3 regions of the Rhizobium sp. WW22 genome follow, and region 3 is predicted to be linked to each of the others. Evidence: riboswitches for the same ligand, from Rfam matches in the RefSeq annotation. Region 3 holds a riboswitch; each other region holds the start of a gene.

Region 1 (4,360 bases), on a different replicon from region 3:
CGGCTCGATGACGCGAATGACGAAGGGCAGCGCCATCAGCGCATTGATGACAATGATGAGGACGGCCGCAAAGCGGCTAGGATCGCCCAATGGCCTGAGCGCCAGGAACCAGCCGGTTGCCAGCACGATCGGTGGCACCAGCAGGATGAGGGAGGCGCTTGCGCCTAATGCGATCGCCAGGCCGTACAGGCCGAGGGACTTTCGGCGATCCGCCGATATCACCGAGCGGGCGCGAATGATCGCGAAGGATGTCAGCACGGCCAGAAGGCCCGCAGCAAGCGCGATTGCAAGACTTGTGACTGCCGCCTGCAGGAAGATCGGCTGGGAGACGAGCTTGAAAAGATTGGCCTTGAGGCCGGTCACGACGACCGCAGCAAGCGGCATGCCGAGAAAGAGCGTCGCGGCCGCCAGCAGCGCAGTATCGACGTACCGCGCAGCCATCCCCTGTCCATCGATGCGGCGCAGCGCCCGGCCGGCCGTCAATCCGTGATCGTCGGGAGCTCGAAACAGCGTCATGACGCCGAGCACAAGCAGGGTGACGACGATCTGCAGCAGCGACAGCATCACGGCGCGGCCGGGATCGAAATCGAAGCGGAGCGCCTGGTAGATCGCCACTTCCAGCGTCGTCGCGGCCGGACCGCCGCCGAGGATCAGGACCAGCGTGAAGCTGGTGGCGCAGAGCATGAAGATCAGGCCGGCGATGCCGGGAACGAGGCCGCGCAGGATAGGCCATTCGATGAAGCGGAAGACCGAGATGGGCTGCATGCCCAGCCCGCCGGCCACGAGCCAATATTCCCCTGGCACACGCTCCAGTCCGACCAGCATCAGTCGGCAGGCGAGCGGCATGTTGAAGAAGACATGCGCAAGCAGGATACCGGCCAGGCCATAGATGCTGACGGGCTGCGACAGGCCGAGTGCTGATAGCGCCTGATTGATGAGCCCCTGCCGGCCCCATATGCCGAGCAGGCCGAGCGCGCCGATCAGCACCGGCAGGCCCATCGGCACGGCCATCAGTCGGATCAGCCACAGCCGGCCGGGAAAGCGCGGCTGGCGCGCCAATGCGCGGGCGACCGGAATGGCGAGCACAATGGAGAGCAGTGTCGAAAGCACCGCCTGCAGCAGTGTGAAGCGCAGGATGCGCAGTAGATATGGGTCTGTGAGCGAGGTGTCGCTGCCGGATTCGATGCCGGCGGAGAGAAGAACAAGAACGGCGATCCCGACGAAGAGCGCAATGCTGCCGAGGCTGAACGCCCCGCCGGAAATAGCGCGTCTTCGCTCGGGTGCCGTGAGTATGATCAAGGCATCAGTTGCCGCTGGTGGCGGTCAGCCATTCGTCGATCCAGGCTTTACGGTTCTTGTCGACGTCCGCAGGGCTCATCAGGAAGGTCTTCGACGGCACCACGAGCTTGCTGAAGGCATCCGGCAGCGGCTCAGAAGTGGCGGAAACCGGCATCATCCAGTTGCTTGTCGGAATGATGTCTTGGAAGCCGGTGGAGATCATGAATTTCAGGAAATCGCGGGCAAGTTCCTTGTTCGGCGAGGACTTGATGAGGCCGGCGACCTCGATCTGAATGTAATGCCCTTCCGAGAAGGCGGCGGCCTGATAGCGATCGGTCTTGTCTTCGATCATGTGATAGGCCGGTGACGTCGTGTAGGAGAGCACCATCGGCGCTTCGCCCTTGGTGAACAGGTCATAGGCTTCCGACCAGCCGGGGGTGACCGTCAGGATGCGGCCTTTGAGCTTCGCCCAGGCATCGGCGGATTTGTCGCCATAGATCGACTTGACCCAGAGCAGCAGGCCGAGACCCGGCGTCGAGGTGCGCGGATCCTCGATGACGATCTTCTGCGCGGGATCGCCTTCGACGAGATCCTTCATGCTCTTGGGCGGGTTCTTGACGGTCTGGCTGTCATAGATCACGGCGAAATGGCCGTAGTCGTAGGGCACGAAGACGTCGTCCTTGAAACCGCCGGGAACCTTGAGGGCCGAGGTGTCGACGCCGCTTGCGTCGAAGAGGCCGGTATCCTTGGCTTCGTCGATAAGATTGGTGTCGAGACCGAGAACGACATCGGCCTTGGTACCCGTTCCTTCCAGTTTGAGGCGGGAGAGAAGTGCAACGCCATCGGTGACGGCAACGTAGTTGACCGTGCAGCCGCAGGTCTTTTCGAAAGCTGCCTTGACCTTGGCACCAGGACCCCAGTCGGCGGTGAAGCTTTCATAGGTGTAGATGGTCAGGGTCTTGTCGGCTGCTTCAGCCGTCTGAGAAGCAAAAAACGTTGCGCCGGCGGCAAGGGCCAGGCCGGTGAAGAATGACAATAGCGATCGGTTTTGCACGACAGCGCCTCCACTTTGGTTTCGTCTTGAAGGGGAAAGGGCGCTATGATTTCGTCACGCGTCTAATCCCTCCGCCGGTGTTAGCCGGATCAGGTTCCGCGGGTTGGCCGGTGAAAGCCTCTCAGCCAAATGTCCTGAAGGACATAAGGCACCCCGTTAGAGCGTCGGCAGATTTAGCCTTGTGACGGAGGGATGACAAGGGAAATGATTCCCTTGCCGATTGCAGCAGGAAGGATTTACTCGGCAGCTTCCGCGACCGCCGGGCTTTCGAATTTCTTCGCGGCACCCGGGAGCTGCACATTCTTCAGTGTCAGCGAGGTCAAGAGACCAAACATGCAGATGCCGGCTGCCGTTATGAACAACGGGCTGAAGGCGCTCGCATAGGCGTTGGCGACGGCCTCGCGGGTAATCTCGGGCAAGGCGGCCATCATCTTGGGCGTCAGCTCCTCGATGTTCGGTACGCCGGATATGGAGACGCCGACATTGCCGAGTTTGGCGGCGATGATGGCGCCGTAAATGGAGATGGCAATGGAGGCGCCGCCCATGCGCGACAGCGTGACGGCACCGGTCGCGGCGCCAACGTCGCGGGCAGCCGCTGCATTCTGTACGCCGATAACGGGCACCTGCTGGGCAAGGCCGATGCCGATGCCGTGCAGCAGCATCAGGCCGCCAATGAGGACGATGGGCGTACCGGCATGGACGAAGGCGAGCGAGGCGAATGCGATGGTGCTGCAGCTGGCGCTGGCGACGGCAAACGGCTTGTAACGGCCTTTGGCCGCGATCAGCCGGCCGGCGGAGAGCGAGCCGCAGACGATGCCGCCGGTCAGGAGAATGAACAGCAGCCCGGCCATGGAGGGAGAAAGGCCTGTCGTCGTCTGCAGGAAGAGCGCGAAGTAATTGACCATGCCGATGGCGACGGCGCCGCTGGTGATCGAGAGGATCAGCAGAAGGCCGAATGTCGGATTGCGGAACAGCGTCATTGGCACAATCGGCTCGGGCGCGCGGCGCTCTATGAAGACCCAGGCGATGGCGCAGATCACCCCGAAGGCAATAATACCAAGGCATTGCGGCGATAGCAGCGACCCGAAGAGTTCGCTTCCGTCGGCAGCAAGCACAATGCTTGTCGTCGTCAGGGCAAGGACGATGGCGCCGGCATAATCGATCTTCGGACGGCGGGCAGGCTTGCGGTAGGGCAGCATGAAGGCCAGGCCGGCAAGCACGATGAAGCCGATCGGCACGTTGACGAGGAAGATCGAACGCCAGCCGAAAAGATCGCTCATCGTGCCGCCGAGAACGGGGCCGATGGCGCCCGACGCCATCAGCACGAGGCTCGAATAGCTCTGGTAGCGCGCACGCTCGCGCGGCTCGAAAAGATCGGCGTTGACGGCGAAGATCGAGACCATGATGCCGCCCCCGCCGAAGCCTTGAAGGACGCGGGCGGCGATCAGTGTATCCATCGAGACGGCTAGACCGCAGACGGCAGAGCCGACCGTGAAGATCGCGATCGCCGTCATCATCACATATTTGCGGCCGAAGAGATCACCGAGCTTGCCGTAGACGGGCATGACGGCGGAAAGTGAGAGAAGATAGGCCGATCCGATCCAGCCGAAGCGATCCAGATGCCCGAACTCGCCGACGATCGTCGGCAGTGCCGTCGAGACGATCTGGTTGTCGAGCGTTGCCATGAACATGGCAGTCATCAGAAAGAGGAAAAGAATAAGCCGCCGTTTGTGATCCGCCACGAGCGGTGTGAAGCTTGTCTGCATGTCCATGGAGCAAGAACCCGAACTGGGCCGGAACGCTGCGCTATCGAGCGAATGCGCGGGACGCCCGGTCTTCATGGGTGAATATATGTGCTATTAGCATATAATTGTCAATGGCAGGTGAATGCCATTTGCATGTTTTGTTTCGTCCCGACCTCTGCTATGCTTTAGGGATGACATCTGCGCCGAATACAAAAGATATCGAAGTTCCGACGCTGGCCGAAGACGAGAAGTTTCTGCGCATCGGTCAGGCGATGATGCGCAT
Region 2 (4,360 bases), 280 kb from region 3:
ATAAAGGTGACGCCTTTTGCAGATAGATCGTCCTTCAACGATTGCAGGACCTCGCGGGGATCGAGATGTGCTTCCTGCGGAAAGAACAGGCCCTGGTGGAACCGGCCGGCAAGCGAAGGCTCAAGGGCGGCGATTTCGTCTTCGTCCACCCAGCGATAGTCCGTCGTGCGGCCGGCGAATCGCTTCAGCTCGTTTTGATCGCGGTTCGGCGCGACGACGAGCGTTCCATTGCGGACGATCTTGCCCGGCAGAATCGCGTCCCATCGATCGGCAGAATCACGGCCGAGCGTCAGTACAGCCTCATCGGCACTTTCGCACTCGCACCATGGCGCCAGCATGCCGCCGGCAAGCCAGGAGGCGGCATGATGAAAATTCCGGCTTCGATCTGAGATCGTGACCTCGGCTCCGCGCCGGACCAGCTCGTGGGCGACCGTGAGGCCGGCAACGCCGGCCCCTTTAACGAGAATACGCATGTCATTCAGCCGGCTGTGCAGGGGTTTCGACCGGCATATAGAGGTCTCCGCCCTCTCGATACTTGGCCGCCATGGCTTCCAGCCCTTCCTTCTGCGCTTCGGCGCGGATGTCGTGCGAAATCCGCATCGAGCAGAATTTCGGACCGCACATCGAGCAGAAATGGGCCACCTTATGAGCTTCTTTCGGCAGGGTTTCGTCGTGGAAGCTGCGAGCCGTGTCCGGATCGAGCGAAAGGTTGAACTGATCCTCCCAACGGAATTCGAACCGGGCGCGCGACAGAGCATCGTCACGAACCTGCGCGGCCGGATGACCTTTGGCGAGATCCGCCGCATGCGCTGCGATCTTGTAGGTGATGACGCCTGTCTTGACGTCGTTGCGATCGGGCAGACCAAGGTGCTCCTTCGGCGTGACGTAGCAGAGCATCGCCGTCCCGAACCAGCCGATCATGGCAGCGCCGATGCCCGATGTGATGTGGTCATAGCCGGGCGCGATATCCGTCGTTAGCGGCCCGAGCGTGTAAAAGGGCGCCTCGCCGCAGACGGAAAGCTGCTTGTCCATGTTTTCCTTGATCTTGTGCATCGGCACATGGCCGGGGCCTTCGATCATCACCTGGCAATCCTTGGCCCAGGCGATCTTCGTCAGCTCGCCGAGTGTTTCCAGTTCGGCGAATTGTGCGGCGTCGTTGGCATCAGCTATCGAGCCGGGGCGCAGGCCGTCGCCGAGCGAGAAGGAGACGTCATAGGCACGGCAGATATCGCAGATTTCCTCGAAATGCTCGTAAAGGAAGCTCTCGCGATGGTGATGCAGACACCACTTGGCCATGATCGAACCGCCGCGCGAGACGATGCCGGTGACGCGATTGACGGTGAGCGGGATGTAATGCAGCCGCACACCGGCATGGATGGTGAAATAGTCGACGCCCTGTTCCGCCTGCTCGATCAGCGTGTCGCGATAGATTTCCCAGGTCAGTTCCTCGGCAATGCCGCCGACCTTTTCCAGTGCCTGATAGAGCGGTACGGTGCCGATCGGCAGCGGCGAATTGCGGATGATCCATTCGCGGATGTTGTGGATGTTGCGGCCGGTCGAAAGGTCCATGACGGTATCGGCACCCCAGCGGGCAGCCCAGACCATCTTCTCGACCTCCTCCGCCATTGAGGAGGTGACTGCGGAATTGCCGATATTGGCGTTGATCTTCACCAGGAAGTTCCGGCCGATGATCATCGGCTCGCTTTCGGAGTGATTGATGTTGGCCGGAATGATCGCCCGGCCGCTCGCAACTTCCTGGCGGACGAATTCCGGGGTGACATGATCCGGAATATGGGCGCCGAAGCTTTCGCCATCGCGAATCAGGGCTTCTGCCTTGGCCTTGCGGCCGAGATTTTCGCGAATGGCGATGAATTCCATTTCCGGCGTGATGATGCCGGCGCGCGCATAGGCGAGTTGGGTGACCGCCTTGCCGTCTTTCGCCCGCAGGGGCTGGCGCTTGGCCGGAAATTCCGGTGTCAGCCGCTCGCCGGTGACGAAACCATTGTCTTCAGGGCGCACATGCCGGCCTTCATAAGTCTCGACATCGCCGCGAGCGAGAACCCAGTCGCGGCGTAGCTGAGATAGACCCTCCTCGATGCGGATATCGGCGCCCTCGATTGTGTAGGGGCCGGAAGAATCATAAACAATGACAGGCGGCTCGCCCGAGGTCGGATGGACGCTGATTTCGCGCATCGGCACGCGGATGTCCGGGTGGATCTCTCCGGGAACATAGATTTTCGCGGATGCCGGCAGCGGGCCGGTGGTGACGGTCGGAGTGAGGTTCTTTGCGGCAATATTCATGGTTTGAGGCTCCAAGTTGCAGTTGGAGACCCAGTCAATCAGCCGGAATGATGAAAAGACGCCGGCATGGAATCCAGGCGGGAATCCGAAGCCTTCGAGCGCTTGCACCGTCCCTACGCCAGTATGAACTGGATCAGGTTCAACGGGTCACTGCGCAACAGGAGGCAAAGCCTCATTGTCCAGCAGTATCTCAGCCCCTTGCCGGGACCCCCCTGGTGAATACGGAAAGGCTATGCCTTACCCTTGTTCTCTGTCAACCCCGCAACGACGGTCGCGTTTTCTCAATCGATTGACCAGTGTGGCGCGGGGGCGGCTTGGATTCTATAGGGGCGAGCCTCCTATAGGCGCGATCATCATCTTCGATGACGCTGCTCTTGATCTAAGTCCGTTCCCGCATAAATGGTACCGATGAAAATTCCGGATCTCGAGCCTGATTGGGGAAGGCTGTCTCGATTTGGTGCGAATTCTTGAACCTTGGCGACGGCCGACTATTCCGGCAGTAAAAGGCTCAGCCCGCCGCCAGTTGCATTTAAGCAACAGCAATCAAGTCTAATGCCGGGGCGGGTTTCACAGAATTGACAAACATACGGGCTGTTTGTAAACCAAATATAGGACATAACTGTCTTACGGACGAGCAATCGGCCGGATCGGTAGAGGCATTTCAAAACCTTTGCCGCGGGGTGAATTATGGAGGTTAGAGGGGACTCAAGCCGACATCAGGTGCGTATCTGCCGGACTGCCCGGTTGCGTTTAAACCGACGTAATCCTCAGGGTGGTGTTCCAGCTTTGTACTCGCGGTAAATTGGAATGCATATTGCAACCAGGAGTTTAAAATGAACATCAAGAGCCTTCTTCTCGGCTCCGCTGCTGCGCTAGCAGCAGTTTCTGGCGCCCATGCGGCTGACGCGATCGTCGCTGCTGAGCCCGAGCCGCTGGAATACGTTCGCATCTGCGACGCATACGGCGCTGGCTACTTCTTCATTCCAGGCACCGAAACCTGCCTCAAGATCGGCGGCCGCGTCCGTACCGAAGGCGAGTGGTACGATGCCTACAACCCGAACAGCCATAACGGTACGCTGTGGCACACCCGTGCGGAGCTGAGCGTCGACACGGCAACCGACACCGAATACGGCCCGCTGAAGACCAACACGGTCATCCGTTGGGACTGGAATGACGGCAACTCCACCTCCACGAAGCTGCTGTTCGCAAACATCAGCCTCGGCGGTTTCCTCGTTGGTAAGGCTGACTCCCAGTACAACTCCTACATCGGTTATGCCGGCGACGTCATCAACGACGACGTGATCTATGACGGTCCGTACGAACTCAACCAGTTGACCTACAACTACGACGCCGGCAACGGCTTCACGGCTGTGATCTCGGTTGAAGACTCGAACTCCAGCGGTTCTGGCGCTTCCTATGGCTCCAGCTGGTGGTCTGACGACAAGGGCAACCACTACGCTCCTGACGTCGTTGCCGGTGCTGGCTTCAAGTCCGGCGCATGGGGCTTCAAGGTCGTTGGCGGTTACGACTCGATCGTCGAAGAAGGCGCCATCAAGGCTCGTGTCGATGCTGACTTCGGTACCTTCTCGGCCTTCTTGATGGGCGGCTGGAACACCGACGGCGACAAGCTGAACAAGTATGCCGGCACCAACCTCGATCGTTCGGCTTGCCCGGTTAACGATGCATCGAAGTGCGGCTGGGGTGACTGGGCTGTTTGGGGCGGCGTTGGCGTTCCGATCAACGAAAAGCTGAAGTGGAACCTGCAGCTCGCCTACACCGACTCGAAGATTTTTGCCGCAACCACCAACGTCAAGTGGAACCCGGTCAAGAACCTGCTCATCGAGCCGGAAGTCTCCTACACCAACTTCGATTCTGTGAACCAGGATCAGTGGGCTGGTATCCTGCGCTTCGAGCGTAGCTTCTAATATTGAATTACCCGGCTCAATGCCGGGTAAGAGAAGCCTGACGTTCCAATCCGTCAGGCTTCTTTCATCGATCGGTTGACCTCCGATCAAAGCAAAGGATCTGGCTTTCCCTCCGGATCCTTTTTTATTTCCAG
Region 3 (4,360 bases):
ACGGTCGTCAGCAACTTGCTGCATGGAGAAGCATTCCTCTTTCGCCAATGTCGACACGCTTTGCAGAATCGCGCTGCGGTCTACGCCGAGCGGGGGAGCCTCGGCAGCCGAACATTACGCTTCGCAAGATGGAGCGAGGCTGACTTGCCAAGGCCGGCAGCGCCAGCAGTACGCGCAATAAAAAAGCTCGCGATCCGGAGGGCCGCGAGCTCATTTCTGCAAAGCGAATGGTCGGATCAGCCGGCGGCTTCCAGCTTATCCTGCGTCTTCGTCTCGAAGTCGCTGGCATCATGGCGCTCACGCAGCTGCTCAGATGGATCGCCCGACATGCGGTTGACCATGCGGCCGCGCTTGACGGCAGGACGCGAGTAGATTTGCTCGGCCCAGCGCTGCACGTTCTTATAGTCCTGCACCTGCAGGAACTCGGCCGCGCCGTATTGCCACCCCTTGGCCAAACCGCCGTACCACGGCCAGATGGCGATATCGGCAATCGTATAGTCGCTGCCGGCGATATATTCGCTTTCGGCCAGGCGACGATCGAGAACATCGAGCTGACGCTTCACCTCCATGGCAAAACGGTCGATCGCGTATTCGATCTTCGTCGGCGCATAGGCGTAGAAATGACCGAAACCGCCGCCGAGATAGGGCGCGCTGCCCATCTGCCAGAACAGCCAGGAGATGCATTCGGCCCGAGCCGGCTGCTCGGTCGGCAGGAAGGCGCCGAATTTTTCGGCGAGATACATCAAAATCGAGGCCGATTCGAAAACGCGAACCGGCTTCGGGCCACTGCGGTCGAGCAAAGCCGGGATCTTCGAATTCGGATTGATGTCAACGAAACCGCTGCCGAATTGATCGCCCTCACCGATCTTGATCAGCCAGGCATCATATTCCGCACCGCTGTGACCAAGCGCCAGCAGCTCTTCGAGCATAATCGTGACCTTCACGCCGTTGGGCGTTCCAAGCGAATAGAGCTGAAGGGGATGGCGTCCTACCGGCAGTTCCTTCTCGTGAGTCGGGCCGGCAATCGGGCGATTGATATTGGCGAACTGGCCGCCATTGGCCTTGTTCCAGGTCCAGATTTTCGGCGGGGTATATTCGGCAGGGCCGGTCATGGGCATCCTCCTTTTTCGGGAATCGAATTTGGGCGATCTTCGATGTAGCGCGCTACATAGATCGCACATAGAGGCCGCTCTTCATTTTTGCGAGAGGAGGATACCCAACTCTTTGAATGCGCCGAGGCTGCTTTGCACGCATGCCGCCTGCGCCGGGCTAGGATCCCTATACCGATCCGGGCCATTCTCAATCGCTTGGAAGTTCAACAAGACGAAAAAGCCTGCCGCGGGAGGAGGAGCGGCAGGCTTTTTACAAGAACCGAACAGCGGATGGGAGGAGGAGTTCCGCTATTCCTGCAGTCGTCCCTGGGAGGAGGATAAGGACGTCTGCCAAGCGAAGGGATGCGGGAGGAGATGCATCGCTTCGATGAGAAGAACATACCAGTCTTTTGCTCAGTTCATAGGCATTTCTTTGCAAGGCAGTTATGCGTCATGCGAAAAGCAAGGAGCTAGATTGATGCAATCTTCAGCAATCGCCGCGGAAATGAACGGTGATGCCCATAAAGCAAAAGCGCCTGCTCAAGGGAACAGGCGCCGGCATAATGCAGCTTTTATAAGGAGCCGTTTCGGCCGTTAGCGAGCGATCGCTGCGCGGGCAACATTGCGGATCTCGCCGCGATCGATACCCAGATCATGCAGTTCGCGCGTGGACATACGGCCCAGTTCGGCGACCGTCTGACGATACTTGCGCCAGTTGTTGAAAGAGCGTGCTACGTTCATGATGATCCCCTTTCCTTGGGCTTTCGAAGCTGAGCAGCCGTGCTTGGCGCTCCCGTCGCTTCGATAAGAACTATATAGTCGAACCCATTGGCTTTTTGCAGAGCTAAGGAATCACTGCACCTATGCGTCTAATGCATGCGTCGCCCGAAAAGCAGGCGATCTTCATTCGTCGGTCGCGCCTGCCTTTGCGATTCGCTGATGACAGCGCCGTCTTTGTCTGCGAAAAGAAGAGAGATGAGAGACAGGGGCGTCCGCTATCCGGCGGGCTGAGAAGCACCCTTCGAACCTGAACCAGATCATGCTGGCGGAGGAAGTCGCTCGGGACCTCGCGAAGCTGAACCACGTCGTCCCTACGCGTCTCGCCGCCTGAAAGGGGCGATATGCAAGACCAAACAACTGCAGGCAATCTGCTTCGCACCATGCGGGCGAACCCTCCCCTGGTACAATGCATCACCAATTTCGTCGCCATGAACATCGCGGCCAACATGATGCTTGCCGCCGGCGCATCGCCGGCAATGGTACATGCCGAAGAGGAAGCCGGAGAGTTTGCCGCTATCTCCGGCGCGCTGACGATCAATATCGGCACGCTTTCCGCGGGTTGGCTTAGGGGCATGCTGAAGGCCGCACAGTCGGCAAACAATGCCGGCAAGCCCTGGGTCCTCGATCCCGTCGCCCATTATGCGACCGCGTTTCGTCGCGATGCCATCACGCGCTTGCTGGAACTAAAGCCGACAATCATTCGCGGCAACGCATCCGAGATCATCGCGCTTGCCGGCGGGACGAGCCGCGGCCAAGGCGTCGATAGCCGCGATACCGTCGAGCAGGCGGAAGATTCCGCCCTTCAACTCGCGGAAAAGCACAGCTGCGTAGTGGCAGTCACAGGCGTTACGGATTTCGTGACGGATGGGCAGAAGGCGAAGCGCATTGCAGGCGGTTCGCCATTGATGCCGCAAGTAACCGCACTTGGATGCTCGCTAACCTGCCTCGTCGGTGCGTTTGCGGCGGTAGCTCCGGATGATCCGTTCCATGCGACCATAACGGCGCTTGCCGTCTTTGCCGTGGCCGGCGAACAGGCGGGGGCCGCTGCTGGGGGACCAGGCTCCTTCTCCTGGCGCTTCCTTGACGCACTCGCCGCTTTGAGCCCGGAGACACTGGATCGCGACGCAAGGATATCGGCAGCATGAAGACAGACTTCGATCTCTCGCTCTATCTCGTCCTCGATCCGCTGTTATGCCGTGATCTCGGCATGGTGGAGACAACGCGGGCGGCGGTGGCGGGCGGCGCCACCATGATCCAGCTTCGCGACAAGGAGGCTTCGACCCCCGCCATGATCGAAACCGGCCGTGCCCTCAAGCAAATCCTGCACGGAACGAATGTCCGACTGATCGTCAACGACAATGTCGAGGCTGCCATCGCCATCGGCGCCGATGGCCTTCACATCGGTCAGGAAGATATGAATGCCGCCGACGCCCGCCGCCTGATCGGCCCGGACATGATCCTCGGCCTCTCGGTGGAAACGGAGGCTCTCGCCTCCTCCATAGATGCCGGAATCATCGACTATGCCGGGATCGGTCCGGTCTTTGCCACACCCACCAAACCCGACCACAAGCAACCGATCGGCTTTGACGGGCTTGCCCGCATCGTCAGGCTTTGCCCGGTTCCTTCAGTGGCAATCGGCGGCCTGAAGGCTGTTCATACCGCCGATGTCCTTTCGTGCGGCGCAGATGGCCTCGCGGTCGTCTCAGCCATATGCGGACAACCGGACCCGCAAGCGGCGACAATCATCATCGCGAAAGCCATCAAGGAGGCTCGCCAATGATCCGCAACGTTCTATCTATCGCCGGCTCCGATCCCTCCGGCGGCGCTGGCATTCAGGCCGACCTGAAGGCTTTCTCCGCTCGCGGCGTTTATGGAATGGCGGCTCTGACTGCTTTGACGGCGCAGAACACGCAGGGCGTCTCCGGCGTCCATCCCGTGCCTCCACATTTCGTGGCAGATCAGATCAATGCGATCTTTGCCGACATCCGTGTGGATGCCGTGAAGATCGGTATGATCGCCAATGCCGCCATCGCCAGTGCCGTCGCGGACATTCTGTCGCGACATCGCGATGTACCCGTCGTCCTCGACCCGGTCATGATCGCCAAGGGTGGCGCAGCCCTGCTGGCCGCCGATGCCGTTGACGTGCTGACCACGCGGCTGCTGCCGCTTGCGACCGTCATTACCCCGAACCTACCCGAGGCGGCTGCGCTCTTGCATGACGCAGAGGCGAAAAGCCGCCAAGACATGGCGCGCCAGGCGCTTGCGCTGGCCGCGCTCGGGCCTTCAGCAGTCCTCGTCAAGGGTGGTCATCTCGAGGGTGACGAAAGCCCGGATGTGCTCGCAAGCGGCGATCATGTGGCCTGGTTCGAAGCTCAGCGGTTGCCGACCAAGAATACGCATGGAACGGGCTGCACGCTCTCAAGCGCTATCGCGGCAGAGATCGCCAAGGGCCTGCCGCTCCCCGAAGCTATCGCCGTCGGCAAGGCCTA

Evidence for each region. A riboswitch is a leader RNA that binds a small molecule or an ion and turns the genes downstream of it on or off. The one in region 3 is predicted to bind thiamine pyrophosphate.
Region 1: another riboswitch for thiamine pyrophosphate. It lies ahead of thiB (thiamine ABC transporter substrate binding subunit); the one in region 3 lies ahead of thiM (hydroxyethylthiazole kinase).
Region 2: another riboswitch for thiamine pyrophosphate. It lies ahead of thiC (phosphomethylpyrimidine synthase ThiC); the one in region 3 lies ahead of thiM (hydroxyethylthiazole kinase).

What each region holds. Positions count from the first base shown of each region.
Region 1 is NZ_CP178198.1:3,217,082-3,221,441, reverse strand. Features, by position in the region: gene thiP (thiamine/thiamine pyrophosphate ABC transporter permease ThiP) at 1-1,296, opposite strand, end outside; gene thiB (thiamine ABC transporter substrate binding subunit) at 1,304-2,296, opposite strand; TPP riboswitch at 2,382-2,498, opposite strand; gene ACK83U_RS15745 (MDR family MFS transporter) at 2,569-4,104, opposite strand; gene ACK83U_RS15740 (MarR family winged helix-turn-helix transcriptional regulator) at 4,269-4,360, shown strand, end outside.
Region 2 is NZ_CP178199.1:1,425,204-1,429,563, reverse strand. Features, by position in the region: gene thiO (glycine oxidase ThiO) at 1-473, opposite strand, end outside; gene thiC (phosphomethylpyrimidine synthase ThiC) at 475-2,301, opposite strand; TPP riboswitch at 2,394-2,525, opposite strand; gene ACK83U_RS25565 (porin) at 3,135-4,226, shown strand.
Region 3 is NZ_CP178199.1:1,141,197-1,145,556, forward strand. Features, by position in the region: gene ACK83U_RS24215 (hypothetical protein) at 1-24, opposite strand, end outside; gene yghU (glutathione-dependent disulfide-bond oxidoreductase) at 237-1,112, opposite strand; gene ACK83U_RS24225 (DUF1127 domain-containing protein) at 1,686-1,832, opposite strand; TPP riboswitch at 2,066-2,162, shown strand; gene thiM (hydroxyethylthiazole kinase) at 2,213-3,016, shown strand; gene thiE (thiamine phosphate synthase) at 3,013-3,651, shown strand; gene thiD (bifunctional hydroxymethylpyrimidine kinase/phosphomethylpyrimidine kinase) at 3,648-4,360, shown strand, end outside.